Regions from separate parts of the Pseudomonas sp. AP3_22 TE3818 genome, predicted to be linked through region 3. Evidence: predicted binding sites of a transcription regulator. Region 3 holds the regulator's gene; each other region holds the start of a gene.
The links. Region 3 encodes FliA, which starts transcription of late flagellar genes. Its sites were predicted from a motif close to CTAAAGTTTNNNNNNNNNNNGCCGNTAA; they were not measured.
Positions count from the first base shown of each region.

Region 1: the regulator FliA is predicted to act here: its motif matches at 7,710-7,737, upstream of AB7M25_RS20855 (methyl-accepting chemotaxis protein).
Region 2: the regulator FliA is predicted to act here: its motif matches at 8,096-8,123, upstream of motA (flagellar motor stator protein MotA).

Region 1 covers NZ_JBRJHL010000001.1:4,577,712-4,587,515, forward strand. Annotated here, with positions in the region: gene pdxB (4-phosphoerythronate dehydrogenase PdxB) at 1-370, opposite strand, end outside; gene AB7M25_RS20830 (MATE family efflux transporter) at 689-2,098, shown strand; gene tusA (sulfurtransferase TusA) at 2,150-2,401, opposite strand; gene rlmM (23S rRNA (cytidine(2498)-2'-O)-methyltransferase RlmM) at 2,594-3,667, opposite strand; gene acnA (aconitate hydratase AcnA) at 3,890-6,631, shown strand; gene AB7M25_RS20850 (CPBP family intramembrane glutamic endopeptidase) at 6,873-7,664, shown strand; gene AB7M25_RS20855 (methyl-accepting chemotaxis protein) at 7,770-9,335, shown strand; gene AB7M25_RS20860 (alpha/beta family hydrolase) at 9,542-9,804, opposite strand, start outside.
Region 2 covers NZ_JBRJHL010000001.1:6,073,693-6,083,496, reverse strand. Annotated here, with positions in the region: gene parC (DNA topoisomerase IV subunit A) at 1-619, shown strand, start outside; gene AB7M25_RS27690 (PqiC family protein) at 795-1,508, shown strand; gene AB7M25_RS27685 (AhpA/YtjB family protein) at 1,754-3,271, opposite strand; gene serB (phosphoserine phosphatase SerB) at 3,407-4,621, shown strand; gene asd (archaetidylserine decarboxylase) at 4,750-5,610, opposite strand; gene AB7M25_RS27670 (rhodanese-like domain-containing protein) at 5,629-6,444, opposite strand; gene AB7M25_RS27665 (HDOD domain-containing protein) at 6,487-8,025, opposite strand; gene motA (flagellar motor stator protein MotA) at 8,193-9,044, shown strand; gene motB (flagellar motor protein MotB) at 9,048-9,804, shown strand, end outside.
Region 3 covers NZ_JBRJHL010000001.1:4,871,146-4,880,949, forward strand. Annotated here, with positions in the region: gene motD (flagellar motor protein MotD) at 1-301, opposite strand, end outside; gene AB7M25_RS22230 (flagellar motor protein) at 314-1,054, opposite strand; gene AB7M25_RS22235 (protein-glutamate methylesterase/protein-glutamine glutaminase) at 1,054-2,184, opposite strand; gene AB7M25_RS22240 (chemotaxis protein CheA) at 2,233-4,503, opposite strand; gene AB7M25_RS22245 (protein phosphatase CheZ) at 4,543-5,331, opposite strand; gene AB7M25_RS22250 (chemotaxis response regulator CheY) at 5,353-5,724, opposite strand; gene fliA (RNA polymerase sigma factor FliA) at 5,892-6,632, opposite strand; gene fleN (flagellar synthesis regulator FleN) at 6,629-7,459, opposite strand; gene flhF (flagellar biosynthesis protein FlhF) at 7,576-8,904, opposite strand; gene flhA (flagellar biosynthesis protein FlhA) at 8,916-9,804, opposite strand, start outside.

The DNA.
Region 1 (9,804 bases), 290 kb from region 3:
CACCGACCACGCCGTAGGTACGCCGGGTCAGGTCGGCCCCTTCGATTTCGGCCAGGGTCAGCAAGCTGCCGAGCACATAGTCGACCACGCCGCGGGCATTGCAGCCCGGTGCACTGGACCAGGTGATACCGGCCTGCTGAAAATAATCCAGGTCCAGATGATCGGTGCCGATGGTGCACGTACCGACAAAGCGCACCTTGCTGCCTTCGAGCAGCGCGCGATTGACGTTGGTCACCGAACGCACCAACAGCACATCGGCCTGCTCGACCGCGGCACGGTCGATGGCGCGACCCGGCACCCGGCGGATTTCACCGAAGCCTCCAAAGAAGGCATCGAGCAGGGGGATATTTTCGTCGGCAACAATCAGCATGGCAGGCTCCTTTGGCGGATCGGCAGTGTAGGCGTAGATGGCCGTTGTGAGCCAGCAAGCATTACGCGCCCCTTGTGGCGAGGGGGCTTGCCCCCGTTCGGCTGCGAAGCAGTCGCGAATTCAGTCTGCATGGTGTACCTGAAAGAATACTGAAGATGATTTGGGGCCGCTTCGCAGCCCAACGGGGGCAAGCCCCCTCGCCACAGAGATCGGGTTCCTGTTTTGATTACAAATCGCTAACACGAGCCTTTTCCTGACTGCCGCGTCAACGCGTAGAATGCGCGCCTGTGCATCAAAACCCTCTTGGACGTTTCGCTATTGAATCCTGTTATTGAAAGTACCGTCGCCACTGCGCCTGCGCGGACGACACCCGTTCGCCTGGAACTCAAGGGCCTGCTCGGCCTGGCCCTGCCCATCATGATCGCGCAACTGGCCACCACGGCCATGGGCTTCGTCGATGCGGTGATGGCCGGCCGTGTCAGCCCACGGGACCTGGCCTCGGTGGCCCTGGGCAACTCGATCTGGATTCCGGTCTACCTGTTGATGTCCGGTGTTCTGCTGGCAACCACACCCAAGGTCGCACAACGCTTTGGCGCCGCGCAGTTCGACGAGATCGGTCCGCTGGTACGCCAGGCGCTGTGGCTGGCATTGTGTGTAGGCTTGATCGGCAGCGGCCTGCTGCTCGGCGCCGAGCCGATCCTGCACTGGATGAAAGTCGATCCGCAATTGATCGAGCCGAGCATAGGTTACCTGCACGGGATCGCTTTCGGGTTTCCCGGCATGGCGTTCTATTACGTTTTGCGCTGCTACAGCGATGGCATGGGGCGTACCCGCCCGAGCATGGTCATCGGCTTGTGCGGCCTGCTGCTGAACATCCCGCTGAACTATGCGTTGATCTACGGCCATTTCGGCGCTCCGGCCCTGGGCGGCGTCGGTTGCGGCTGGGCCAGCGGCATCGTGATGTGGTTCATGGCGTTGAGCATGGCCGGCTGGACCTTCTGGGCCCCCTTCTATGCCCGCACCCGGGTGCTGGTGCGCTTCGACCGCCCGCAATGGGCCGTGATCAAGCGCCTGGTCGGCATTGGCCTGCCGATTGGCATCGCCGTCTTCGCCGAGTCCAGCATCTTCGCGGTCATCGCCCTGTTGATCGGCAGTCTCGGCTCTACCGTGGTGGCCGGGCATCAGATCGCCCTCAATATCAGCTCGTTGCTGTTCATGATTCCTTATTCGCTGGGCATGGCGGTGACCGTGCGCGTCGGTCAGGCACTGGGGGCCGGCAATCCCTGGCAGGCGCGCTTCGCGGCGAAGGTCGGGCTCGGCGCGGCACTGGTGTTCGCGGCGTTCTCGGCGAGCCTGATCCTGCTCCTGCGCGAACCGATCGCCTCGATCTACACGCCTGACAAGGCCGTGATCCAGATTGCGTCGATGTTGATTGTCTATGCCGCGCTGTATCAGTTTTCCGATGCCATCCAGGTGATTTGCGCGGGCGCGTTGCGTGGATACCAGGACACTCGGGTGACCATGATCCTGACCTTGTTCGCCTATTGGGGCATCGGCCTGCCGGTCGGCTACGTGCTGGGACTGACCGATTGGTTCGGTCCGGCCAGCGGCCCGAGCGGGCTGTGGGAAGGGCTGATTGCCGGCTTGAGCTGTGCGGCGCTGATGTTGTCGATCCGCCTGACGCTCAGTGCGCGCAAACGGATTCGTAACAGCCGCTCGGCCGGCTGATTGCACAAACAAAAAGACCTGCGTTTGCAGGTCTTTTTTTTGGGAGTGCCGTCAGCCGGACTTCTTGCGAATCCAGTAGAGGTAGGTGCCTTCCTCCTCGTGCTGCGCCACCAGTTCGTGGTCGAGAAACACACAGAACTTGGGAATGTCACGACGGGTCGACGGGTCAGTGGCGATGACCTTGAGCAGGCCGCCGGGCGCCAGGTCACGGATGTGCTGGTGCAGCATCATCACCGGCTCGGGGCAGTTGAGGCCGGTGGCATCGAGGGTGCCGTCTACCGGCGTATCAAGCATTTCACTCATGATTCACTCCTGAAACTGACCGGCATTGTCGCGCATTGCCGGGTGTAACGTCATCTGTGGCATAACGCCGTACCCTTGTAGGAGCGAGCTTGCTCGCGATGATCGTTAACGATAACGCTGGATGCCTGACACCCCAATGCGCTCTCAGGTCCATCGCGAGCAGGCTCGCTCCTACAGGGGGGTTGCGGTGCTTCAGCGGGACTTGGGTTTCTTCACGTCCAGCCGGCGCAAATGGCAGGTCACTTCCTCGCGGTCATGGTACAGCTGCTTGCAGCCGATCTCGACCTTGATGCCCCGCGCCTTGAAACCCTCGGCAATGCGCTCGAGCAGACGCTTCACCTCGGCATAGCGCTGTTTCATCGGCAGCTTGAGGTTGACCACCGCCTCGCGGCAATGGCCGTCACCGATCCACTCTTCCAGCATCGCCGCATTGCGCGCGGGCTTCTCGACGATGTCGCAGACCATCCAGTCCACCGGCTGCTTGGGCTTGAAGGTGAAACCGTCGGCCATCAGGTGTTGCACCAGACCGGTGTCCATCAGGCTTTCGGCCATCGGGCCGTTGTCGATGGCCGTCACCAGCATGCCGCGGTTGACCAGTTGCCAGGTCCAGCCACCCGGAGCGGCCCCGAGGTCGACGCCGGTCATGTCGCTGTGCAGGCGCTCGTCCCACTGGTCGCGCGGGATGAAGTGGTGCCAGGCCTCTTCCAGCTTCAGGGTCGAGCGACTCGGCGCCTCCCGAGGAAACTTCAAACGGGGAATGCCCATTGGCCACATCGCCGAGTTGTTCGACTCGGCCAGCCCCATGAACACCTCACGGCCGCTTTTGAAGGTCAGCAACAACCGCGGTTTGTGAGCGTCTTCCACCAGTTTGCCGGCGGCCATCAGCGCCTTGCGCAGGTGCACTTCGAACTTTTTGCAGAAGTTCGACAGCTCCTTGCCATCATTGGTGTCGACCATTTCCAGCCACAGGCTGCCGCACAGCGGAAAGTCCGCCATATGGGCGAGGATCACGCTGATGCGGTCGGTTTCCGGCAGATCGATGAAAATCCCCCGGGCCCACTGGCGCGGGAAGATCAGCTCGGCGAAACGCTGCCCGCGCATCAGGCGCTCGGCGCCGTCTTCTTCGGTGCAGACGAATTCGGCGCAAGCGGTGGCGGCTTTGGCCTTGGCGTAGCCGGCCACGTTCAAGCGCGCGGCGAGGTCGGAAATCTCGGAACAGACTTCGCCTTCGAAGCCCGGCCGGCAATGCATGAATAGGGTGTTCATTCTTACTCCTGGGCAATGGCGATGAATTTCGGCCACTGCACGATGCCCAGGCTTGCCCTGAAGCAAAGCCTGTCACGAAAACCGGCGCATGATAGCCGACTTCGGAACCCAGGACTTGCCCATAGAGTCCAGTTATTAGCCAGCTACCGAAAACAGGGCTAGGTTTAAGGCTCTGTCCGTCCCCTCAGTCCGTAGCCGTGCGGACTTCAAGGAGTGATCGCAATGCCGTCCCTCGATAGCCTGAAGACGTTGAAAACCCTGCAAGTCGGCAACAAGACCTACCACTATTTCAGCCTGCCCGACGCCGCCAGGAGCCTGGGCGAGCTGGACAGGTTGCCGATGTCGTTGAAAGTCCTGCTGGAAAACCTGCTGCGCTGGGAGGACGAAAAAACCGTCACCGGCGCCGACCTCAAGGCGCTGGCCGCGTGGCTCAAGGAGCGCCGCTCCGACCGCGAAATCCAGTACCGCCCGGCGCGGGTGCTGATGCAAGACTTCACCGGCGTTCCCGCCGTGGTCGACTTGGCCGCCATGCGCGCGGCGATGGCCAAGGCCGGCGGCGATCCACAGCGCATCAACCCGCTGTCGCCGGTGGACCTGGTGATCGACCACTCGGTGATGGTCGACAAGTTCGCCAGCAGCAGCGCCTTTGAGCAGAACGTCGACATTGAAATGCAGCGCAATGGCGAGCGTTATGCGTTCCTGCGCTGGGGCCAGAGTGCCTTCGACAACTTCAGTGTGGTACCGCCGGGCACCGGGATCTGCCACCAGGTGAATCTTGAATACCTCGGTCGCACAGTCTGGACCAAGGACGAGGACGGCCGCACCTATGCCTTCCCCGACACCCTGGTGGGCACCGACTCCCACACCACCATGATCAACGGCCTCGGCGTGCTCGGCTGGGGCGTCGGTGGTATCGAGGCGGAAGCGGCGATGCTCGGGCAACCGGTGTCGATGCTGATTCCGGAAGTCATCGGTTTCAAACTCACCGGCAAGCTCAAGGAAGGCATCACCGCCACCGACCTGGTGCTGACCGTCACCCAGATGCTGCGCAAGAAAGGCGTGGTGGGCAAATTCGTCGAGTTTTACGGCGACGGCCTTGCCGACCTGCCGCTGGCCGACCGCGCGACCATCGCCAACATGGCGCCGGAATACGGCGCCACCTGCGGTTTCTTCCCGGTGGACGACGTCACGCTGGAGTACCTGCGCCTGTCCGGCCGCCCCCTTGAAACAGTGCAATTGGTCGAGGCCTACAGCAAGGCCCAGGGCCTGTGGCGCCTGCCCGGCCAGGAGCCCGTGTTCACCGACACCCTGGCGCTGGACATGGGCACCGTCGAGGCCAGCCTCGCGGGACCAAAACGCCCGCAGGACCGGGTGTCGCTGCCGGATGTCGCACAAGCCTTCAGCGACTTCGTCGACCTGCAATTCAAACCCACCAGCAAGGAAGAAGGCCGCCTGGAAAGCGAGGGCGGCGGTGGCGTCGCCGTCGGCAACGCCGATCTCGCCGGAGAGGCGGATTACCATTACGAAGGCCAGACCTATCGCCTGAAAAACGGCGCCGTGGTCATCGCGGCCATCACCTCCTGCACCAACACCTCCAACCCGAGCGTGATGATGGCGGCCGGGCTGGTGGCGAAGAAGGCCGTGGAAAAAGGCCTGAAACGCAAACCCTGGGTGAAGAGCTCGCTGGCCCCCGGCTCGAAGGTGGTCACCGACTATTACAAGGCAGCCGGCCTGACCCGCTACCTCGATGAACTGGGCTTTGCCCTGGTCGGCTACGGCTGCACCACCTGCATCGGCAACTCCGGACCGCTGCCGGAACCCATCGAGAAAGCCATCCAGCAAGCCGACCTCACCGTGGCATCGGTACTCTCGGGCAATCGCAACTTCGAAGGCCGGGTGCATCCATTGGTGAAAACCAACTGGCTGGCCTCCCCGCCGCTGGTGGTCGCCTATGCGTTGGCGGGCACGGTACGCACCGACCTCAGCCGCGAACCGCTGGGCGAAGACAAGGATGGCAAACCGGTTTACCTGCGCGACATCTGGCCCAGCAGCAAAGAAATCGCCGACGCGGTGAATCAGGTCAACACCGCCATGTTCCACAAGGAATACGCCGAAGTGTTTGCCGGAGACGAACAATGGCAGGCGATCGAGGTTCCACAAGCGGCGACCTATGTCTGGCAGGACGACTCGACCTACATCCAGCACCCACCCTTCTTCGACGACATCGGCGGCCCGCCACCCGTGGTCAAGGATGTCAGCGCAGCGAACATTCTCGCCCTGCTCGGCGACTCGGTGACCACTGATCACATCTCCCCCGCCGGCAACATCAAGGCGGACAGCCCGGCAGGGCAATACCTGCGCGACAAAGGTGTGGAACCGCGGGACTTCAACTCCTACGGTTCACGGCGCGGCAACCATGAAGTGATGATGCGCGGCACCTTCGCCAACATCCGCATTCGCAACGAAATGCTCGGCGGCGAGGAAGGCGGCAACACCCGCTACATTCCCACCGGGGAAAAAATGCCGATCTACGACGCCGCCATGCGCTATCAGGCATCGGGCACCCCGCTGGTGGTGATTGCCGGCCAGGAATACGGCACCGGATCGAGCCGCGACTGGGCGGCCAAAGGCACCAATCTGCTGGGGGTGAAAGCGGTCATCGCCGAAAGCTTCGAACGCATCCACCGCTCCAACCTGGTGGGCATGGGCGTGCTGCCGTTGCAGTTCAAGCTGGATCAGAACCGCAAGAGCCTGAACCTGAACGGCAGTGAAACCCTGGACATCATCGGCTTGACCGGTGTCGAGCTGACGCCACGGATGAACCTGACACTGGTCATCACTCGCGAAGACGGCAGCCGCGAGAAGGTCGAGGTGCTGTGCCGCATCGATACGCTCAATGAGGTGGAGTACTTCAAGTCCGGAGGGATTCTGCATTACGTGTTGCGGCAGTTGATTGCTTCCTAGCCATACGCTGACACAAACACCGCCTTCGGGCGGTGTTTTTTGTCTGGGAGCCCGCCAGTACAATCGCTCGCCTCATGCTCACCCTTTCATGCCTGACACATGAGCAAATGTGGGAGCGGGCTTGCTCGCGAATGCGCTGGATCAGTCGACACAAGTGTTGAATGTCATGGTCTCTTCGCGAGCAAGCCCGCTCCCACAGGACATCAGGGGCGTTCGCAAGACTTCAACTCAAGGACTTCACATGATTGCCCTGCCATGGACGTTTCTGGCCCTGCTTTTCCTCGGCTACGCTCTGGCGCTGACCTACGGCCACCTCGGTTGGCTCTCTGCATTCTCGGTGTTCCTGTTGCTGGTGGCCGGTGCAGCGGTTCGCCAGCGCGAGATCCCTTTTGTCCGCTACCTGGGCCATGGCCTGTTCATCATTCTCGCGCTGGCCCTTGCGACGCATTGGTGGCCCGGCTTCCAAAGCGGTCAAGTCATAGCCCCGCAGCGTTTCACCGATGACGCCGTGTCGTTTTCCATGTACCTGAACCTTGACAAGCCCCTGATCGGTTTCTGGCTGTTGTTGGTCTGCCCATGGATTGTCGGTCGGCGATCGCTGCGCCTGTTCCTGCCTGTCAGCGCCATTGCGCTGACTTTGAGTGCCGTGCTGGCGCTGGGCGGCGCGCTATTGTTGGGTGTCATCGCCTGGGCGCCGAAATGGCCTGATCAAGCCTGGTGGTGGCTACTGAACAATCTGCTGCTGGTGACACTGGTCGAGGAGGCGCTGTTCCGCGGCTACATCCAGGGTGGCCTGAGCCGTTGCCTGAAAAACCTGCGCCATGGCGAAAACCTTGCCCTGCTCCTGGCTTCGTTGATCTTCGGCCTGGCCCATGCCGGTGCAGGCTGGCAATGGGTCCTGTTGGCCAGCCTGGCCGGGATCGGCTATGGCCTGGCCTACCGCTTCGGCGGGCTGGCGGCCGCAATCGCGACCCACGTCGGCTTGAACCTGCTGCACTTCGGCCTGTTCACCTATCCGATGCTCGCCGGCTGACGCAAGGGTCATTTTGCGACGCTTCACTGATTATCGAAAAAAAATCTCAACAATCCGCCGGTCTTGCCGATACAGCACTTGAAAGCCTTGCGGATTAAAAAAGCCATGCGTAACAACCAGCCAATTACACAACGCGAGCGGACCTTCCCGGCCCAGCAACGGTTGATCTCCACCACCGATGCCAAGGGCATGATCACCTACTGCAACGACGCCTTTGTCGAAATCAGCGGGTATTCCCGAGAGGAGCTGATCCGTGCACCGCACAACCTGGTCCGTCATCCCGACGTCCCGGCCGCGGTGTTCGCACACATGTGGGGCACACTGAAACAAGGCTTGCCATGGATGGGCATCGTGAAGAATCGCTGCAAGAGCGGTGACCACTATTGGGTGAACGCCTATGTGACACCGGTTTTCGAAGGCAATCAGGTGATCGGTTACGAGTCGGTGAGGGTCAAGCCCACCGCCGAACAGATCCGCCGTGCCGAGGCGCTCTACCAGCGCATCAACCAGGGCAAGTCGGCCGTTCCCTCCTCGGACAAATGGTTACCGATCCTGCAGGACTGGATGCCGTTCATTCTGGTCAGCCAATTGAGCTTCATGATCGGTGCATCGCTGAACTCGCAATGGGGTTTTGCCCTGGCGGCCGGTCTTTCGGTGCCTCTGGGCCTGATGGGCCTTCAGTGGCAACAGCGTGGCCTCAAGCGTTTGTTGAAACTGGCTGAACAGACAACGTCTGACCCGTTGATTGCACAGATGTACACCGATAGCCGTGGTGCCCAGGCGCGCCTGGAGATGTCGATCCTCAGCCAGGAAGCGCGTCTGAAAACTTGCCTGACCCGTCTGCAGGACACGGCCGAACACCTGACCGATCAAGCCAGGCAATCCGATGCCCTGGCGCACAACAGCTCCACCGGCCTGGAACGTCAGCGCGTCGAAACCGAGCAAGTGGCCACCGCGGTCAATCAGATGGCCGCTACCACCCAGGAAGTCGCCAGCCACGTACAACGCACCGCCGATGCCACCCAGGAAGCCAATCGGCTGACCGGTCGCGGTCGTGACATCGCCGGGGAAACCCGCGAAGCCATCCAGCGCCTGTCGGTGGTGGTGGGTGAAACCGGCGTCACCGTGACCCAACTGGCCAAGGACAGTAACGAAATCGGTGGCGTGGTCGACGTGATCAAAGGCATCGCCGACCAGACCAACCTGCTGGCGCTGAACGCCGCCATCGAAGCGGCCCGCGCCGGTGAGATGGGTCGTGGTTTTGCAGTGGTGGCCGACGAAGTCCGTCAACTGGCGCAACGCACCAGCGAGTCCACCGGGCAGATTCATGCGCTGATCGCCAAGCTTCAGCACACCGCCAGTACTGCAGTGCAAACCATGGAAGCCGGGCATCGTCAGGCGGAAGAAGGCGTGGCGCGGGTGCTGGAAGCGGACCAGGCGCTGGTGGGGATCAGTGAAGCGGTGGCCAACATCACCGACATGACCACCCAGATCGCCGCCGCGACCGAAGAGCAAAGTGCCGTGGCCGAAGAAATCAGCCGCAACATCAGCAACATTTCGGCGCTGGCGGACCAGACCTCGGAACAGGCACAGAACTCGGCGTTGTTGAGTGAAGAGCTGACCAAGACTGCGAACACCCAGTATTCGTTGGTGGAGCGGTTTAACCGCTGATTGAGGCTGGAATGACAAAAAAACCCGGACAGTGGAAGCTTCCGGGTTTTTTATTATCAATTTGAAAAGTATGTTGCCTGTGCGGCCGCCTTCGCGGGCAAGCCCGCTCCCACAGGGTTTTGCATTGATCACACGATCAAGCCACACCATAGATCACTGTGGGAGCGGGCTTGCCCGCGAAGAGGCCATTTGCAACACCACACCTTTCACTGAAGGAATGAAGCCACCCTCTCAGCCGCAGCCGCCAAATGCTGCTCATGGGTAAACCCGGAAGCCTTCAACGGCTTCAAGTCATGATCCCCCGCCACCAGCCAGAACACTTCGATACCTGGCGATAGCGCATACCCCTCGACCGCTTCACGATTGCCCAACGCATCGCGCTCGCCCTGCACAATCAGGGTTCGGGTTTTCAAAGAAGCCAAATGCTCGACCCGAGGTTTCTCCGGCTTGCCCACCGCATAAAACGGAT
Region 2 (9,804 bases), 1.2 Mb from region 3:
CCAGTTTGCCGTGTTTATCGACTCCACCGGCCGCAGTTATTCGGTGGCCGCCCACACCTTGCCGTCGGCCCGTGGCCAGGGCGAACCGTTGACCGGTCGCCTGACACCGCCACCGGGTGCGAGTTTCGAATGCGTGCTGATGCCCGAAGACGACGCGTTGTACGTGATCGCTTCCGACGCCGGCTACGGTTTTGTGGTCAAGGGCGAGGACCTGCAAGCCAAGAACAAGGCGGGCAAGGCCCTGTTGAGCCTGCCGAACAACGCCAAGGTCATGCTGCCGCGCCCTGTGGCCGATCGTGAGCAGAACTGGCTGGCGTCGGTGACGACCGAAGGTCGCCTGTTGATCTTCAAAATCAGCGACCTGCCACAATTAGGTAAAGGCAAAGGCAACAAGATCATCGGGATTCCCGGTGAGCGAGTGGCCAGTCGCGAAGAGTATGTGACGGACATCGCCGTATTGCCGGACGGTGCAACACTGGTGTTGCAGGCCGGGAAACGTACCTTGTCACTGAAAGCGGACGACCTCGAACACTACAAAGGTGAACGTGGCCGTCGTGGCAACAAGTTGCCGCGTGGCTTCCAGCGGGTAGATGCGCTGCTCGTCGAAAACCTCAATTAGGTGTCCTGGAGGTGCCGAACTACGAATTAACCCGTAGTTCGGCGCTTTGCGCTGGAGTCGGAACGCATATTCACGGATGATATGGCCTTTCAAGCGCCGGCACTGCCGCGTGTTCTTCATATTTATTGAGTATTTTCACTGTGATCAGCCTTTTATTGATCACCTGGATGGGACGATGACTGCTCTGCGCCTTCCTTTTATTCTTATGCTCGCCGGCATTCTTGGCCTGGCGGGTTGCAGCGTTCACCAACCGGTGTCGTTGTATCAGCTGGACGCTGGAACCCCGGTTCAGCCTGCACAGAACGCGGGCATGGCGGTATTGTTGGGCCCGGTCACCGTGGCCGACTACCTGCAGCGCGAAACCCTGTTGCAGCGTCAGCCGGATGGCAGCTTGCAAGCATCGACCGACGGTCGTTGGGCCGGTAGCCTTTCGTCGGATATCGATCAGTTGCTGCTGCGTCAGGTCGCAGGTCACCTGGACAGCCAGCGCGTAGTGCTGGCCCCGGCAACATTGGGCTTCACCCCGGACGTTCAGGTGTTGCTGACCATCACGCGCCTGGATTCGGGTGCAAAGCAACCGGCGATCCTCGATGCGCAATGGCGCCTGATCGACCGTCGCGGGCAGGTCCGCGACAACCGCATCATCCATTTGCAGGAACAGCATGCCGGTAGTACGTCGGCTCAGGTCCAGGCGCAGGGCGTGTTGCTGCAACGCTTGGCCGAGCAATTGTCGGTGGCGCTCAAGCCGCTGGCCAATCAGCCGCCGATCGCCGAAGCCCCGCGTAAAGCGCCAGCCAAAGTGGCTGCACCTGCGGTAGAACAGGAAAAGCAGCCGAAGATCCCGATGGCCGCGCCTATTCGTACGGATATGGAAGTGTTTCGCTTCTGACCCCGGATGGATTTGAAACAAAGCCCGCATTGATGCGGGCTTTTTTGTTTCTGCTGGCTGGGGATATCTGGCGTCAGTTGCGGCCTCTTCGCGGGCAAGCCCGCTCCCACCCTTATCTCTGTGAACACAGATCTTGTGTACGACCACGTCCCTGTGGGAGCGGGCTTGCCCGCGAAGGCGTAGGTACAGACAACAAAAAGCCCGCAGACGATCACTCGTCTGCGGGCTTCTTCATAACGGGGCGATTAAGCCCGGCGTTCGTGCATCCGCGCCAGTTGCCGTTCAAGCATCGATGGATACGGCTCCATCAACCGCTCCACGCAACATGCACCCTCAGGGCTGGCAATCGGGCGGATCCGTGCGCGCTGACGGATCAACGCGTCGTCGCTGATCTTGCGTTCCACCAGCAGCAGGTTGCGGCTGTGCTGCGACAGGGCCAGGGCGTCCTGGGCAGGGTCGGTCAGCAACAGGTCGATCTGGCTCAGGCCGAACAGTTCGTCGCCCAGAGTCAGACCCAACTGCAATTGCAGGGTGATGCCGCTGTCCGCGACTTCGATCTGCAGCTGGTGGCCCAGGGCCCGCAGCAGCTCGCCGCAGCAAATGGCGTTGGTCAGGTAATCGTCGCCGCTGTCTTCGGTGTGGAACAGCATCAGCGTGCTGCCATCGTTCAAGGTCTCCACTTCGCCTTGATACAGCGATGCGGCCTGGTCGAGGCAATCGCGATAGCGCTCCAGCAGTTCTTCAAGACGCGCCCGCGGCAGGCGTCGCAGTTGCTCCTGGGAGCCCAGTTGCACCGCCAGTACCGCGCTGTGTTGCGGCACGCTCGGCGTGGCCTTGCGAATCACCGGTTGTGGGGGGCTGTCCAGCGACTCGTCGCGCAGATCGGCGAACGGATCTTCGTCATCGTCGTCTTCGACGGTGCTGACGATCTGCCGTGGCGCTGGCTTGAGCGCCGCTACCGGGCGGCTCTCGTCGAAACTCGGATCGCGCAGGTTGCGGACTTCGAAGGCCGGGTCGGCCTCGTCATCGACGTCGTCGAATTCCGGTTCCGGTTCCGGCACAGGGGCGGGCTCCGGGGCGAAGTTGGCGTGCAACTGACGCGCCAGGTCGCCGATTTCGTCCTGGCGGTCGGTGGCCGGGGTGTATTCATCGATATTGCGCAGCCACACCCGCAATTGCAGCAGGGGCGTCGAGAGATAACGCCCCATGCGCAGACTCAGGGCCAAAGACAGGGCCAGCAGGATGGCGCTCAGGATGCCCATGCTTTGCAGGCTGATGGTCATCGGCTGCTGGAACTGGTCCATGTCCAGGCTGATGCGCAATTGCCCGGCGGTCACGTCCTGGAAGGTGATCTTGCTCTGGTACATGCCCTCGGCCTCGCCCAGCAGGCCATGCTTGGGACGCTGGCCGGATTCGGCAAGGATGCGGTTGTCCGGACTGTAGATGGCGGCGTGGGCCACCAGCTTGTTCTTGGTCAGGTTATTGAGCAGCACATTGAGGCTGAGGATGTCGTTGGACACCAACAGCTCCGTGGCCGAAGTGGCCGTCTGCGTCGTCAGGCTTTCGCCCAGCGCATCCGCCTGCTCGTGCATGGCCTGCTTGAACTGCAGGCCCATCACACCGGCATAGATGACCAGGGCCAGGGCGACCAGGATCACGTTATGGCTGGCGATGCGCAATGCAATCGGTACACGGCGGTGGCGCAGTGCCCGGAAGATCAGCAGGAAGAAGTTATCGGTTTTTACTGGCGTAGGCCGGTTCACTTGAGCTCGGCTCTTTTGTCCGTGAAGTTGACGCGCAGTATAGCGACAGGCCCTAGACCGTCAAAGCGCTCACGGTGCCCGATGGTCACTGAAAGTGGGTAGAATGCGGTTTTTTTCCACCTGCGGGGGTGCGCCTTGCGCGAAATCGTCCTGATAAACATCACGGGAGTCGACCGTCCGGGTCTGACTGCGGCCATTACCGGCGTTCTGGCCCAGGGTGGTGTGAACATTCTCGACATCGGTCAGGCGGTGATCCACGACACCTTGTCGTTCGGCATCCTGGTTGAAATTCCCGACACCGAGCAAGGCAAGTCCGTGCTCAAGGACATCCTGTTCAAGGGCTACGAGCTCGATCAGCAGGTGCGTTTCACACCGGTGTCCGAACAGGATTACCAGCAGTGGGTCGGCAACCAGGGCAAAAAGCGCCACATCGTGACCCTGTTGACCCGCAAGGTGACAGCCGGGCAGTTGCAGGCCGTGAGTTCGATCACCGCCAAATATGGCCTGAACATTGACCACATCGATCGTCTGTCCGGGCGCATGCCGCTGGACACTCCGGCCGACAAGGGCAAGGGCTGCATCGAGTTTTCCGTCCGTGGCGAGGCGGCTGATCCGCAGGCGCTGCGGGCCGAATTCCTCAGCGTCGCCCAGGAACTGAACGTCGACATCGCCTTCCAGGAGGACTCGCTGTTCCGTCGCAACCGTCGCCTGGCGGTGTTCGACATGGACTCGACCCTGATCGAAGCCGAAGTGATCGACGAGTTGGCCAAGGCGGCTGGCGTGGGTGACAAGGTTTCGGAAATCACTGAGCGGGCGATGGCCGGCGAGCTGGATTTTCGCGCCAGCTTCAAGGAGCGCCTGGCCTTGCTCAAAGGTCTGGACGTTGGCGTGCTGGATTCCATCGGTGCCTCGTTGCGCCTGACCGAAGGGGCGGAAACCCTGTTCGCCGAACTCAAGCGCCTGGGCTACAAGACCGCGATCCTCTCGGGCGGCTTCACCTACTTCGCCAAGCAATTGCAGGCCAAGCTGGGTATCGACTATGTGTTTGCCAACGAACTGGAAGTGGTCGACGGCAAAGTCACCGGCGTGGCGGTCGAGCCGATTGTCGATGCGCAGCGCAAGGCGGATTTGTTGAGGGAGCTGGCACACAAGGAAGGCTTGCGCCTGGAGCAGACCATTGCGGTCGGCGACGGTGCCAATGACTTGCCGATGCTGGCGATTGCCGGGTTGGGCGTGGCGTTCCGCGCCAAGCCTCTGGTCAAGCAGTCGGCCAAGCAGGCCATTTCGACCCTGGGCCTGGATGGCGTGCTGTACCTGCTGGGCTTCCGCGATCGCGACGGACAGCTGTAACACCGCAAAACACCTGTAGGAGCGAGCTTGCTCGCGATGAACCTGAGAACAACGCGGGCATTCAGGAAGCCCGCGTCATCGTTGGCGACCATCGCGAGCAAGCTCGCTCCTACAGGGATGTGCGTTGATCAGGCTTTTGGTGAGCCCATGCCCTGACCCATCTGCACCGCTGTACCGGCAGTCATTTCCTCAGCCCACTTCACCTGATCCGGCCCGAACAACACGACGGCGGTCGAACCCAGCTTGAAGCGACCCAGTTCCGCACCTTTTTCCAGGTGGATCGGCGCGCGCGCGGCTTCGTCGTAGCGGAAGGTTTTCAGCTCGCGCTTCGGCGGCGTGACCAGGCCGGCCCAGACGGTTTCAATCGAAGCCACGATCATTGCGCCTACCAGCACCACGGCCATCGGCCCGCGCTCGGTGTCGAAAATGCACGCCACGCGCTCGTTGCGGGCGAACAGTTCCGGAACGTTTTCAGCGGTGGTCTGGTTGACCGAGAACAGACGACCCGGGATGTAGACCATCTCGCGCAGGGTGCCGGCCAGCGGCATGTGCACGCGGTGGTAGTCCTTCGGCGACAGGTAGATGGTCGCGAAGTCACCGCCCATGAACGGCGCAGCATTCGCCGCATCGCCACCCAGCAGTTCCAGCACGCTGAAGCTGTGGCCCTTGGCCTGGAATATACGACCGTGCTCGATCGGGCCGAGCTGGCTGATCGCGCCGTCGGCCGGGCTGAGGATCGCGCCCGGCGTTTCGTCCAGCGGACGGGCACCGTCTTTCAGTGCGCGGGTGAAGAACGCGTTGAAGTGCTCGTAGGCAGTCAGGTCTTCGACCAGCGCCTGGGACATGTCCACCTGATAGCGCTTGGCGAACCAGGCGGTAAAGGCATTCTTGAACCAGCGCACGCGGCATTCGGCGATACAGCCGGCCAGTCGCGAGAGCAAGTTGTGGGGCAGCAGGTACTGGCCGAGGAGAAACAGACGCTTGTTCATTAACGGTCCTTAAAAATCTTAAATTTCTACCGGGGTATCGGGATGGTTGCCCCATTCGCCCCAGGAGCCGGCGTAGCCCTTGACCCGCGGATAACCGAGAGCCTTGGCCACCAGATAGGTGAAGCCAGAGCGATGGTGGGTCTGGCAGTGGGTAATCACTTCTTTGTCTTTGCTGATCCCGAGTTGTTCGAGGATCTGCGGCATGTCGGTGCGGATGCGCAACTGGCGTGACGGATCCATGCCGGCGGTCCATTCGAAATTGACCGCGCCGGGAATGTGCCCGCCCTTGGCCGCCAGGACCTTCTCGCCGGAATACTCCAGCGGCCCGCGTGCGTCCCAGATGGCCAGGTCGGCGGCGCCGAGCCGGCTTTGCAGGTATTCGCGGGTAGCCGTGGGTTCGTCGTGCAAGGTCAGAGAAACCGGGCCGCCCACGGCTGGCGGAATCTGGATCGACATGGGCAAGCCTTCTGCCAGCCAGGCCGTCAGACCGCCGTCGACATAGTGGTACTTGCTGTGGCCGATGACATCCAGCAGCCAGATGAAACGCCCGGCCCAACCGCCGCCTTCATCGTCATACACGACATAGACCGCATCGGGATTGTGTCCCAGCTCGCCAAACAGCGTTTCGAGCGCTGCCTGCGGGGGCATCAGTCCCGGGGCGGGTGCCTGCCCCAGTTGCGTGCGTTTCGGATCGACAAAACGCGCGCCGGGAATGTGTCCTTCGGCGTAGCGGGCGGCACTGGTCAGGTCCACCAGAATCAGTTCGCGGGCTTCGAGCCGAGGGAGCAAGTCGCTCGGCTCGATCACCAGCGGCAAGCCAGAGAAGTCAGACATGTGAGGTCTCCAGAGCACAAAAGGGAGGATTGTAGCGCAGCCTTATTGGCCACGGTGGCTAAAGCTGTGCAGGGCTTTCTCGATGCACTGCGCGGTTTTGCCGAAGGCCTGCACGGAAACTTCCGAAAACGGCTCACCGCCCTGATCCGCCACGACGATCATGATCACCCGGCCATTGTTGACCAGCGAACGCAGCAGCAGGTGTTCACCGCTGAACTGTGAGCGCAGGCTGTTGGGCAGCAGGGCCGAGAATTGCGCATTGTTGGCCGGCGTCAGGCGGACCTGGGCCTGTTGCGCGAGCAGGCGTTGCAAGACGTTGCTCTGGCTGACCACGAAGTTCAGCCCGGCCGTTTCCTTCGGCAGGCCGGCCGTCTGGTGCACGCGCAGGTTGGCATGGGCACGGTCGGCCATCAGGATCATCACCCGACGCATGCCGCAGGCCACGAGGGCGTCCCGGGCGGCGATGGTCAAGTGCATGGCGTTGGTGAAACGACTCGGCTCGACCAGCAATTCGGCGCATTGCTTGCGCCATTTCGCCAGATCTTCGGCCGTGGGGCCGGCGGCCGGTAGCAGTCCGGCGTGGATCCGGTTCATGCCCCACGGCCAGATCAGCGATTCGGCGGGGTGCCAGAGGTCGGGCATGGCGTGATGGCGCGCGCTGTTGGCGGCTTGCTGGTGCAGTTGTTGTTGCACCTCATCCATCGGCATTTGCAGGTAAAGGCTGGTCAGGTACTGCCAGCGTTCACTGTGCGGGCTGTCCCAGGCGTGTTGTGCCGACAGCGCCAGCCCGTTGGCCAGCAGCACCGTATTGGCCGGTTGGTTGAGCCAGCGGCGCAGGGTCGGATCGTCATCGAGGCGGTTCTGCTGGCGCAGCGGGTGCTCGCTGTCACGGGCAATGCGCAGGACTTTCACCAGCTCCCGCTGCTCGGTGAGCAACAGGCGATAGCCCTGTTGCACCCAGATCGGCAAGTGCCAGACCTTCACCAGCGCCTGGCCGATGTCCAGCAGGCGTACGCCAAACAATTGCTTTTCGACTTTACGTGCCGACTCACCTTTATGGATGACCCGCAGCTCCCAGTCTTCGAGCAGTTCTGGATGGGTCAGTGCCAAAGGCCACAGGGGCGAAAGAAACAGCAGGCTGCCCCAGTGTATGTCCTGCCACAGGCGCGCCAGGCGACTGGCAAAAAAACCATTGGCCTGTTGCGTGGCGTGCTGGCTGATCATCTGCAGCTGACGCAGGGTCTTGGGGATCTCGGACTGGGGGTTGGCGGGCAGCCGCGCGAGCAATTCTTCGGTGCGTTTCAGGCCGAGGCGATTGATCGCAACCTCAAGGTTTTCCGCAGGCTCGGTCATGCCGCCGTGGGTGTGTCGGTTGGCTTCGCGAATCACGCTCAAGGCCAGGGCGGGGCTGCCTTGCATGAGGTCGGCGATATCGCGCAGCGAGCTGCGATTGTCGCGGATGGCCTTGCAGACGCGGTCGTGGCTGGCTTGCGGAACCGGCAGGCGCACGCCATCGAGCAGCTTGACCCAGCCTTCGAGCGTCGTCGGTTTTGGGGTTGGAACGTTCGTTTCGTTAACCATGGTGGGCGGCGATCATCGTCAACAATACCTGTGCCCGGAAGGGGTCAAATTAGCTTTTCGCCTGAACTGGCTATAGTCTGGCGCAGTTTTGCCGATAAGTAGAAGAAGAGATTTTTTAACTTCCGAATATGACCTTGAACCCGACTCAGTAAGTGCTCTCCTAACCTATGGCTAAAATTATCGGCATCATCGTCGTATTCGCGAGCGTGCTCGGCGGATACGTGCTTTCCCACGGCAAGATTGCCGCTCTGATCCAGCCTTTCGAGGTGATGATCATCGGCGGTGCGGCGCTCGGCGCTTTCCTTCAGGCCAACCCTGGTCATATGGCGATGCACGTTTTCAAGAAAGCCTTGGGAATGTTCAGTTCGCGTTTCAACCATGCGTTTTATCTGGAAGTGCTGGGGCTGATCTACGAGATCCTCAACAAGAGTCGCCGCGAAGGCATGATGGCGATTGAAGGTGATATCGAAGATGCCGCCGCGAGTCCGATCTTCGCCAAGTACCCGACGGTACTCAAGGACGAGCGCATGACCGCGTTCGTCTGTGATTACCTGCGCATCATGTCCTCCGGCAACATGGCGCCCCACGAACTTGAAAATCTGTTCGACATGGAACTGGCCAGCCTCAAGGAAGACCTGGACCACCCGTCCCACGCAGTGAACGGCATTGCTGACGCCATGCCGGGCTTCGGTATCGTCGCGGCGGTACTGGGTATCGTGGTCACCATGGCTTCGCTGGGTGATGGCGACCAGAAGTCCATCGGCCTGCACGTCGGTGCGGCATTGGTCGGTACCTTCTTCGGTATTCTCGCCGCCTACGGTTTCTTCGGTCCCCTGGCGCACGCCCTGGGTCACGATGCCAAGGAAGAGTTGAACGTCTACGAAGCCATCAAAGCTTCGCTGGTCGCCTCGGCCTCCGGTATGCCGCCATCGCTGGCTGTGGAGTTCGGTCGCAAGGTACTGTACCCGGCTCACCGTCCAAGCTTCGCCGAGCTGGAACAAGCGGTTCGCGGTCGTTAAGTTATGGAAAATAACCAGCCGATAATCATCAAGCGCGTCAAAAAGTACGGGGGCGGGCATCACGGGGGCTCCTGGAAGATCGCCTTCGCCGACTTCGCCACGGCGATGATGGCGTTCTTCCTGGTGTTGTGGCTGCTGTCCACCGCTACGCCGGAACAGAAGATCGCCATCGCCGGTTACTTCAAGGACCCGATCGGCTTTTCCGAAAGCGGCACGCCGTACATCATCGATCTGGGCGGCACGCCGACCCTGGCGCCGGAAAACACCCTCAACCCTGAGGTGAAGTCCCAGCCGCAGCCGGACAAGGTCACCATCGATACCGACCAGGTCGAAGGCATGGCCGAGCAGGTCGAAAAGGAACGCCTCGAACTGTTGCTGCAAGAACTGCAGAACAAAGTTGATGAGAATCCGCAGCTGCAGAAGTTCAAGGACCAGATCCTGTTCGAAATTACCCCGGACGGCCTGCGTATCCAGATCATGGACGCGGAAAACCGCCCGATGTTCGATTCAGGCTCAGCTCGCTTGAAGCCTTATTTCGAAGACATCCTGCTGGCCATGGCCGACACCATCAAGGCGGTGCCGAACAAGATCAGCATCAGCGGCCACACCGATGCCAAGCCGTACACAGGCACCGGTGATTTCGGTAACTGGGAACTCTCGGCCAACCGTGCCAACGCCGCACGTCGTGCGCTGGTGGCGGGCAGCTATCCAGATGCACAGGTGGCGCGCGTGGTCGGTTATGCCTCGTCGGCGTTGTTCG
Region 3 (9,804 bases):
TGAGTGGATCGCTGGCGCCTGAGACGCCGGCATCGACCTGGTCACTGTCCTTGACCAGCGGCTTGGCCGGGGTCACGGTCTTCGGCCGCTCGTCACCGATGGGGATCGGCTTGAGCGCGCGATCGGAATCGGTAAAGACCCCGATCAGGGCTTCGGAAATAACCTTGTACTTGCCTTCGTTGATCGAAGAGATGGAGTACATCACCACGAAAAAGGCGAACAGCAAAGTGATGAAGTCCGCGTAGGACACCAGCCAGCGTTCGTGGTTGACGTGTTCTTCATGCTGGCGACGGCGAGCCATGAGCTTATTCCCTTAATCCATGAAGCCCTGAAGCTTCAACTCGATGGAGCGAGGGTTTTCACCTTCGGCGATCGACAGCAGTCCTTCCAGCAACATTTCGCGATAACGCGACTGGCGCAGCGCGATGGCTTTGAGTTTGGCGGCAATCGGCAGCAGCACCAGGTTGGCACTGGCCACACCGTAGATGGTGGCGACGAAGGCCACGGCAATGCCGTTACCCAGTTGCGACGGATCACCCAGGTTGCCCATGACGTGAATCAGGCCCATCACCGCACCGATGATGCCGATGGTCGGCGCGTAACCGCCCATGCTTTCGAACACTTTGGCCGCTTCGATATCGCGGCTTTCCTGGGTGTAGAAATCCACTTCCAGAATGCTGCGGATCGCTTCCGGCTCGGCGCCGTCGACCAGCAGTTGCAGGCCTTTGCGGGCGTAATTGTCAGGCTCGGCGTCGGCGATGCCTTCAAGACCCAGCAAGCCTTCCTTGCGGGCGGTCAGACTCCAGTTCACCACCCGATCGATGCCACCGGCCAGGTCGACGCGAGGCGGGAACAGGATCCAGGCGAGGATCTGCATGGCGCGCTTGAAGGCACTCATCGGTGATTGCAGCAGCGCCGCGCCGATGGTGCCGCCGAGCACGATCAACGCTGCCGGGCCGTTGGCCAGGGCGCCCAGGTGACCGCCTTCAAGGTAGTTGCCGCCGATGATGGCGACAAAGGCCATGATGATGCCGATCAGGCTTAGAACATCCATCAGAGACAGGCCTCGACCAGATGCTTGCCAATGTCGTCGAGGCTGTACACCGCGTCGGCGAGTTCAGCTTTGACGATGGCCATCGGCATGCCGTAGATCACGCAACTGGCTTCGTCCTGTGCCCAGATAGAACTGCCGCCCTGCTTGAGCAGGCGCGCGCCTTCACGGCCATCGGCGCCCATGCCGGTGAGGACGACCGCCAGAACTTTGTCACCGTAGGACTTGGCTGCCGAACCGAAGGTGATGTCCACACACGGCTTGTAATTGAGGCGCTCGTCACCCGGGAGGATTTTCACCGCGCCGCGACCGTCGATCATCATCTGCTTGCCACCCGGCGCCAGCAGCGCCAGGCCCGGACGCAGGATGTCGCCATCCTCGGCTTCCTTGACGCGGATGCGGCAGAGCTTGTCCAGGCGCTCGGCGAAGGCCTTGGTGAAGGCGGCCGGCATGTGTTGAACCAGCACGATCGGGGCCGGGAAGTTGGCCGGCAACTGGGTCAAGACCCGTTGCAGGGCGACCGGGCCGCCGGTGGACGTACCAATGGCCACCAGTTTGTAGTTTTTGCGTTTTGGCGCGGGCGACGACGTAGCGGGTGCATGCGTACGCACCGGGATCGGTGCCGGTGCCGGACGCGCGGGTGCGCTGCTGGTAAAACTGCCCACGCTGGAAGGCGCAGGCGTCGGTGCTGGCGTAGCGACAGGCGCCGGAGCGCTGTAGTGACTGACACGACGATTACTGCGCGAGATGCTGAGAATCTTCTCGCACAGCAACTGTTTGACCTTCTCGGGGTTGCGCGAGATGTCTTCGAAATTCTTCGGCAGGAAGTCCACCGCACCGGCATCCAGCGCATCGAGGGTGACCCGGGCGCCTTCATGGGTCAGCGAGGAGAACATCAGGACCGGGGTCGGGCAGCGTTGCATGATGTGCCGCACGGCCGTGATGCCGTCCATCATCGGCATCTCGTAATCCATGGTGATCACGTCGGGCTTGAGGGCCAGCGCCTGATCGATCGCCTCTTTGCCGTTGGTCGCCGTGCCGACGACCTGGATATTCGAATCCGCTGAAAGAATTTCCGAGACGCGGCGGCGGAAAAACCCCGAATCGTCCACCACCAGGACTTTGACTGCCATAAACACTCCATTAGATGGAGCGAGGCCAGGCGCCCCGCTCCACCAGAATCAAATACGCCGTGTGGCGTAACGCTTGAGCATGCTCGGAACATCGAGAATCAGCGCGATGCGGCCGTCACCGGTGATGGTGGCGCCGGACATGCCCGGCGTTCCCTGGAGCATTTTGCCCAATGGCTTGATGACCACTTCTTCCTGGCCCACCAGTTGATCGACGACAAAGCCGATCCGCTGCGTGCCCACCGAAAGGATCACCACATGGCCCTCGCGCTGCTCTTCGTGAGCGGCGGAGCTGACCAGCCAGCGTTTGAGGTAGAACAATGGCAGTGCCTTGTCCCGCACGATCACCACTTCCTGGCCGTCCACGACGTTGGTGGTCGACAGGTCGAGGTGGAAGATCTCGTTGACGTTCACCAGCGGGAACGCGAACGCCTGGTTGCCGAGCATGACCATCAGCGTCGGCATGATCGCCAGGGTCAGCGGCACCTTGATGACGATCTTCGAACCCTGGCCCTTGGCCGAGTAGATGTTGATCGAACCGTTGAGCTGGGAAATCTTGGTTTTCACCACGTCCATGCCCACGCCGCGACCCGACACGTCGGAGATCTCGGTCTTGGTCGAGAAACCCGGGGCGAAGATCAGGTTGTAGCACTCGGTGTCGCTCAGTCGATCGGCCGCGTCCTTGTCCATCACGCCGCGTTTGACCGCGATGGAACGCAGGACATTCGGGTCCATGCCTTTACCGTCATCGGAGATCGACAGCAGGATGTGATCTCCTTCCTGTTCGGCCGCCAGGATCACCTTGCCGCCACGGGCCTTGCCCGAGGCTTCGCGCTCCTCCGGCGACTCGATGCCGTGGTCGACCGCGTTGCGCACCAAGTGGACCAGCGGGTCGGCCAGAGCCTCGACGAGGTTCTTGTCGAGGTCGGTTTCTTCGCCGACGAGTTCCAGGTTGATCTCTTTCTTGAGCTGGCGAGCCAGGTCGCGAACCAGGCGCGGAAAGCGCCCGAAGACTTTCTTGATCGGTTGCATCCGGGTCTTCATGACCGCGGTTTGCAGGTCGGCGGTGACCACGTCGAGGTTCGACACGGCCTTGGACATGGCTTCGTCGCCACTGTTGAGACCCAGGCGGACCAGGCGGTTACGCACCAGCACCAGCTCGCCGACCATGTTCATGATCTCGTCCAGACGCGCGGTATCGACGCGTACGGTGGTCTCGGCTTCGCTCGTCGGTTTTTCTGCCGGTGGCGCGGCCGGGGCGCGGGCAGCAGCCGGTGCGGCGGCTGCCGGAGCTTCGGCTTTTGGCTCGGGAGCCTTGGCCACAGGTTTGGGCGCCACAGCCTTGGCTGCCGGTGCCGCAACCGCAGCGTTCGAACCGTTGGCCGCTGTCGCGGTGCCAACTTCGCTGAACTTGCCCTTGCCGTGCAATTCGTCGAGCAGCGCTTCGAACTCGTGATCGGAAATCAGATCGCTGCCAGCCGCCGCCGCGCTTGGGGCCGCGGGTGCAGGCACCGACGCAATGGCCGACTCCAGGGCCTCGACAGCAAAGTTGCCCTTGCCATGCAACTGGTCGAGCAGTGCTTCAAATTCGTCGTCAGTAATATCGGAACTGTCGCCCGGCGCTTTCGGTGCTTCTGGCGCAGCCGGAGCCTGCGCAATCGCATCGACGGCAAACTGGCCTTTACCGTGCAACTGATCGAGCAACGACTCGAACTCGGCATCGGTGATTTCGTCGCTGGCAGCCGCATCGCTGGCAGGTGTGTCTCTTGCAGGTGCGTGGGCAACCGCCGGCGCCTCGGCCTGTGCCTTGACAGCATTGAGCGAGTCCAGCAATTGCTCGAATTCGTTATCGGTAATATCGCCTGAATCGGCTTCGGCCACCGGCGCTTCAACCACGGCGGCAACAGGCGCAGCAACCCCTTCGTCAGCCGATTGCGGCTCGGCCAGACGGGCCAGCGCCGCCAGCAGCTCAGGTGTCGCTGCCGTGATCGGGCTGCGCTCGCGGACTTCGCTGAACATGCTGTTCACCGCGTCCAGCGCTTCGAGAACCACGTCCATCAGTTCCGAATCGACGCGACGCTCACCCTTGCGCAGGATGTCGAACACGTTCTCGGCAATGTGGCAGCACTCCACCAACTCGTTGAGCTGGAGGAAGCCGGCGCCCCCTTTTACAGTGTGAAAACCGCGAAAAATTGCATTGAGCAAATCCGCATCGTCCGGACGGCTTTCCAGCTCGACCAGTTGCTCGGACAGTTGCTCTAGAATCTCGCCGGCCTCAACCAGGAAATCCTGAAGGATCTCTTCATCGGCGCCGAAGCTCATCAGGGGGGGTGCTCCTAAAGGTCTAAAAACCCAAAAAACCTAAAATCCTAGGCTGGATAGCAAATCGTCCACATCGTCCTGACCGGACACAACGTCTTCTCTTTTATCGGCATGAATCTGCGGACCTTCACCCTGAGAGAGATGTTTTTGTGGATCTTTTTCAGCAAGCATTGCTTCACGGTCATGTTCGATGCCCGCAAAGCGGTCCACCTGACTGGCCATCAGCACGAGCTTGAGCAGGTTGCTTTCAACTTCGGTGACCAGTTGGGTCACACGCTTGATCACTTGCCCCGTGAGGTCCTGGTAATCCTGGGCGAGCAGGATGTCGTTGAGGTTGCCCGACACCGCGCGATTGTCCGTGCCGCTGCGCACCAGGAAGCCGTCGACCCGCCGGGCCAGTTCACGAAACTCTTCAGCGCCGACTTCGCGACGCATGAAGCGCCCCCAGTCCGTGCTCAAGGCCTGGGCTTCATCCGCCAGGCTATTGACCAGCGGCGTGGCACTCTCCACCAGGTCCATGGTGCGGTTGGCCGCGGCCTCGGTCAGCTTGACCACATAACCCAGACGCTCAGTGGCGTCGGTGATCTGCGACACTTCTTCGGCTTGCGGCATGTGCGGGTCAATCTGGAAATTGACGATCGCGCTATGCAGTTCGCGAGTGAGCTTTCCCACTTCCTGATACAGGCCGCGGTCACGGGTCTGGTTGAGCTCATGGATCAATTGCACCGCGTCGCCGAACTTGCCTTTTTCAAGGCTCTCGACCAATTCGACGGCGTGTTTTTTCAGGGTCGACTCAAAATCGCCCAATGAAGTTTCGTTATTGCCCATAGCTCCCCCGTGGCGCAGTCATCAACCGATGCGTTCGAAAATCTTCTCGATTTTTTCTTTCAACGCCTGGGCCGTGAAGGGTTTGACCACATAGCCGTTAACGCCGGCCTGGGCCGCTTCGATGATCTGCTCACGCTTGGCTTCAGCGGTCACCATCAGCACCGGCAGGTGCTTGAGCTTTTCATCGGCACGCACGTGGCGCAGCAGATCGATACCGGTCATGCCCGGCATGTTCCAGTCCGTTACCAGAAAGTCGATGCTTCCGCTGTTGAGCACCGGAATGGCGGTAGTGCCATCGTCGGCCTCGACGGTGTTGGTGAACCCAAGGTCACGCAGCAGGTTCTTGATGATCCGCCGCATCGTTGAGAAGTCATCAACGATGAGGATTTTCATGTTCTTGTCCAATTCGACCTCCAAGCAGTCTTAAACGCGCCCAGCACCTGGACGCGCCATTTCAATCAATCCGGCAAAGCACTCAATGACTGTCTGGAGCACAACAGATCGGGACCGGCGCAGTTCAATTCCACACCAGCCTCTTTCGCAGTGCCCCCACACTGCCTTCAGCGCGCTCGCCACTCCCCCAAACGCCCCCGCAAGCGGGCCGCGCACTGGCTGTGTAACTGGCTGACCCGCGATTCGCTGACCCCCAGGACCTCACCGATTTCCTTGAGGTTCAACTCTTCGTCGTAGTACAGCGCCAACACCAGTCGCTCACGCTCCGGCAAATTGGCAATCGCATCCGCCAGCGCCGCCTGGAAGCGTTCATCTTCCAGATCGCGTGACGGCTCGGTATGAGCACTCGCGCCATCCTCGTGCAGCCCTTCGTGTTCGCCGTCCTGCAACAGATCGTCGAAACTGAATAACCGGCTGCCCAGGGTGTCGTTCAAAATTCCGTAGTAATCGTCGAGACTCAATTGGAGTTCGGCCGCAACTTCGTGATCTTTAGCGTCACGGCCGGTTTTCGCTTCAATCGAGCGAATGGCGTCGCTGACCATGCGCGTATTGCGGTGAACCGAACGTGGCGCCCAGTCCCCCTTGCGCACTTCATCGAGCATGGCGCCGCGGATTCGAATGCCCGCGTACGTCTCGAAACTGGCGCCTTTGCTGGCGTCATATTTGGTCGATACCTCAAGCAGGCCGATCATCCCGGCCTGGATCAGGTCTTCGACCTGGACACTGGCCGGCAAACGCGCCAGCAAGTGGTAAGCAATGCGTTTAACCAGCGGCGCGTAACGCTCGATCAGTTCGTACTGCGCATCACGAGCCGATTTTTTGTAGAGGTTGTAACCGCTGGCTGTCATAGCACAGGTCCTGCTGTTTGCTGCACGAGGCGCTCGACGAAAAACTCCAGGTGCCCGCGCGGGTTGGCAGGCAGCGGCCAGGTATCGACCTTCTGCGCAATGGCCTTGAACGCCAGCGAGCACTTGGAACGCGGGAAGGCCTCGTAGACGGCGCGCTGCTTCTGCACAGCCTTGCGCACGCTTTCGTCGTAGGGCACCGCGCCGACGTATTGTAGGGCGACGTCGAGGAAGCGATCCGTGACCTTGGTCAACTTGGCGAACAGGTTGCGCCCTTCCTGCGGGCTCTGGGCCATGTTGGCCAGGACGCGGAAGCGGTTCATGCCGTAGTCGCGATTGAGCAACTTGATCAAGGCGTAGGCATCGGTAATCGAGGTCGGCTCATCGCACACCACCAGCAGCACTTCCTGGGCTGCACGAACGAAGCTGACGACCGACTCACCAATGCCCGCAGCGGTGTCGATCACCAATACGTCGAGGTTGTCGCCGATATCACTGAAGGCCTGGATCAGGCCTGCGTGTTGCGCAGGACTCAGATGCACCATGCTCTGTGTGCCGGATGCGGCCGGAACGATACGGATGCCGCCTGGCCCCTGCAGCAGTACATCGCGCAGTTCGCAGCGGCCCTCGATCACGTCGGCCAGGGTACGTTTGGGTGTCAGCCCCAGCAGAACGTCGACGTTCGCCAGTCCCAGGTCGGCGTCCAGCAGCATGACGCGCCGGCCAAGCTCAGCCAAAGCCAGGGACAAGTTCACTGACACGTTAGTTTTCCCGACGCCACCTTTGCCGCCGGTCACCGCGATCACCTGTACGGGATGCATGCTGCCCATGTTATTTCTTTACCTTGTCTTGCATAGACGGAGGCCACATTACTGGCTGCGCGTTCACAAACGGAACAATGCATGGCAGACCATCGATGTAGGTACAAAAACGATTCATTATTACCTTAGCCGACCTGCTTGGTCGGGCTGTGGTAGATGTCAGCGAACATGTCAGCCATGGCTTCTTCGCTGGGTTCTTCCTGCATTTGCACGCTGACGGCGCGACTGACCAACTGATGACGGCGCGGCAGATGGAGATCATCCGGAATCCGCGGGCCATCGGTCAGGTACGCCACTGGCAGCTCATGACTGATGGCCAGGCTCAACACCTCGCCCAGGCTTGCCGTTTCATCCAGTTTAGTCAGGATGCAGCCGGCGAGCCCGCAACGCTTGTAACTGTGATAAGCGGCGGTTAGAACCTGTTTCTGGCTGGTGGTTGCCAGGACCAGATAATTTTTTGAGCGGATGCCACGACCGGCCAGGCTTTCGAGCTGCATGCGCAGGGCCGGGTCGCTGGCCTGCAGGCCGGCGGTATCGATCAGCACCACGCGCTTGCGCAGCAATGGATCCAGCGCCTGCACCAGGGACTGGCCCGGATCGACGTGGGTCACCGGCACATTGAGAATGCGCCCCAGGGTCTTGAGTTGTTCCTGGGCGCCGATGCGGAAGCTGTCCATGCTCACCAGCGCAATGTTCTGCGCGCCGTACTTGAGCACGTAACGGGCAGCCAGCTTGGCCAGGGTCGTGGTCTTGCCCATGCCGGCAGGGCCGACCATGGCGATGACTCCGCCCTCTTCCAGCGGCTCGACGTCCGGGGTAACGATCATGCGCGCCAGGTGCGCCAGCAACATACGCCAGGCCTGACGAGGCTCCTGGATTTCGGTTATCAGTGCCAGCAGGTCGCGCGACAGCGGGCCGGACAGGCCAATGCGTTGCAGGCGACGCCAGAGGTTGGCCTGGTCCGGACGGCTGCCTTGCAGCTGGTTCCAGGCCAGGGACCCGAGTTGTACTTCCATGAGTTCGCGCAGGCTATTGAGCTCGAAGCGCATCGAGTCGAACGCACGCGGGTCCACGCCACTGGACGCAGGCTCAGCAACCGGTGCGGGGCGACGGGGTTCGGCGTAGGTCGGTTCGATCAGCGGCTCGGCGGCGGTCAACGGCAGGCCGGCGAACAACTGGCGGTTGGTCGCATTGTCGCTCTCGCCATCGCTGCGCAGGCTCAATTCGGCCTGGGCGGTGACGATCCGCGACTGAGTCTTGCGCAGCTCGTCTTCGAGCTCCATGTTCGGAACACGCGGCGCCAGCGCCGACAACTTGTAATCCAGCGCAGCCGTCAGCTCGACGCCCCCGGCAATCCGGCGGTTGCCGATAATGGCTGCATCAGCGCCCAGCTCATCGCGAACCAGCTTCATGGCCTGACGCATATCGGCGGCGAAAAAACGCTTAACTTGCATAAACCACTACCTCAGCCGTTGGGCCCTACTGTCGCAACGATGGTCACTTGCTTGTTGTCAGGGATTTCCTGGTAAGCCAACACGTGCAAACCCGGGACTGCGAGCCGGCCGAATCGCGAGAGCATCGCGCGAACCGGACCGGCCACCAGCAGAATCACCGGCTGACCCTGCATCTCCTGACGCTGCGCCGCGTCGATCAACGAGCGTTGCAGCTTCTCAGCCATGCTTGGCTCCAGCAGAACGCCCTCTTCCGAGCCTTGTCCTGCCTTTTGCAGACTATTGAGCAATATCTGTTCCAACCTTGGCTCCAGCGTGATGACTGGCAGCTCCGACTCAGTCCCTACAATGCTTTGGACGATTGCACGGGAGACGCCAACCCGCACAGCAGCCACCAGTGCGGCGGTATCTTGACTCTTGGCGGCATTGTTGGCGATGGCCTCGGCAATGCTGCGGATATCGCGAACAGGCACTTGCTCGGCCAACAGCGCTTGCAGCACCTTGAGCAGCTGCGACAGCGAAACCACGCCCGGCACCAGCTCTTCCGCCAGTTTCGGCGAGCTTTTGGCCAGCAATTGCATGAGTTGCTGCACTTCTTCGTGACCGATCAGTTCACTGGAGTGCTTGTAGAGTATCTGGTTCAAGTGGGTGGCCACCACTGTGCTGGCATCCACCACCGTGTAACCGAGGGACTGCGCCTGGGCACGCTGGCTGATTTCGATCCAGACCGCCTCCAGGCCGAAAGCCGGATCTTTGGCGGTAATGCCGTTGAGCGTACCGTAGACCTGCCCCGGGTTGATCGCCAGCTCGCGATCCGGGTAAATTTCCGCCTCCGCCAGAATCACCCCCATCAGGGTCAGGCGATAGGCACTCGGCGCCAGGTCGAGGTTGTCGCGGATATGC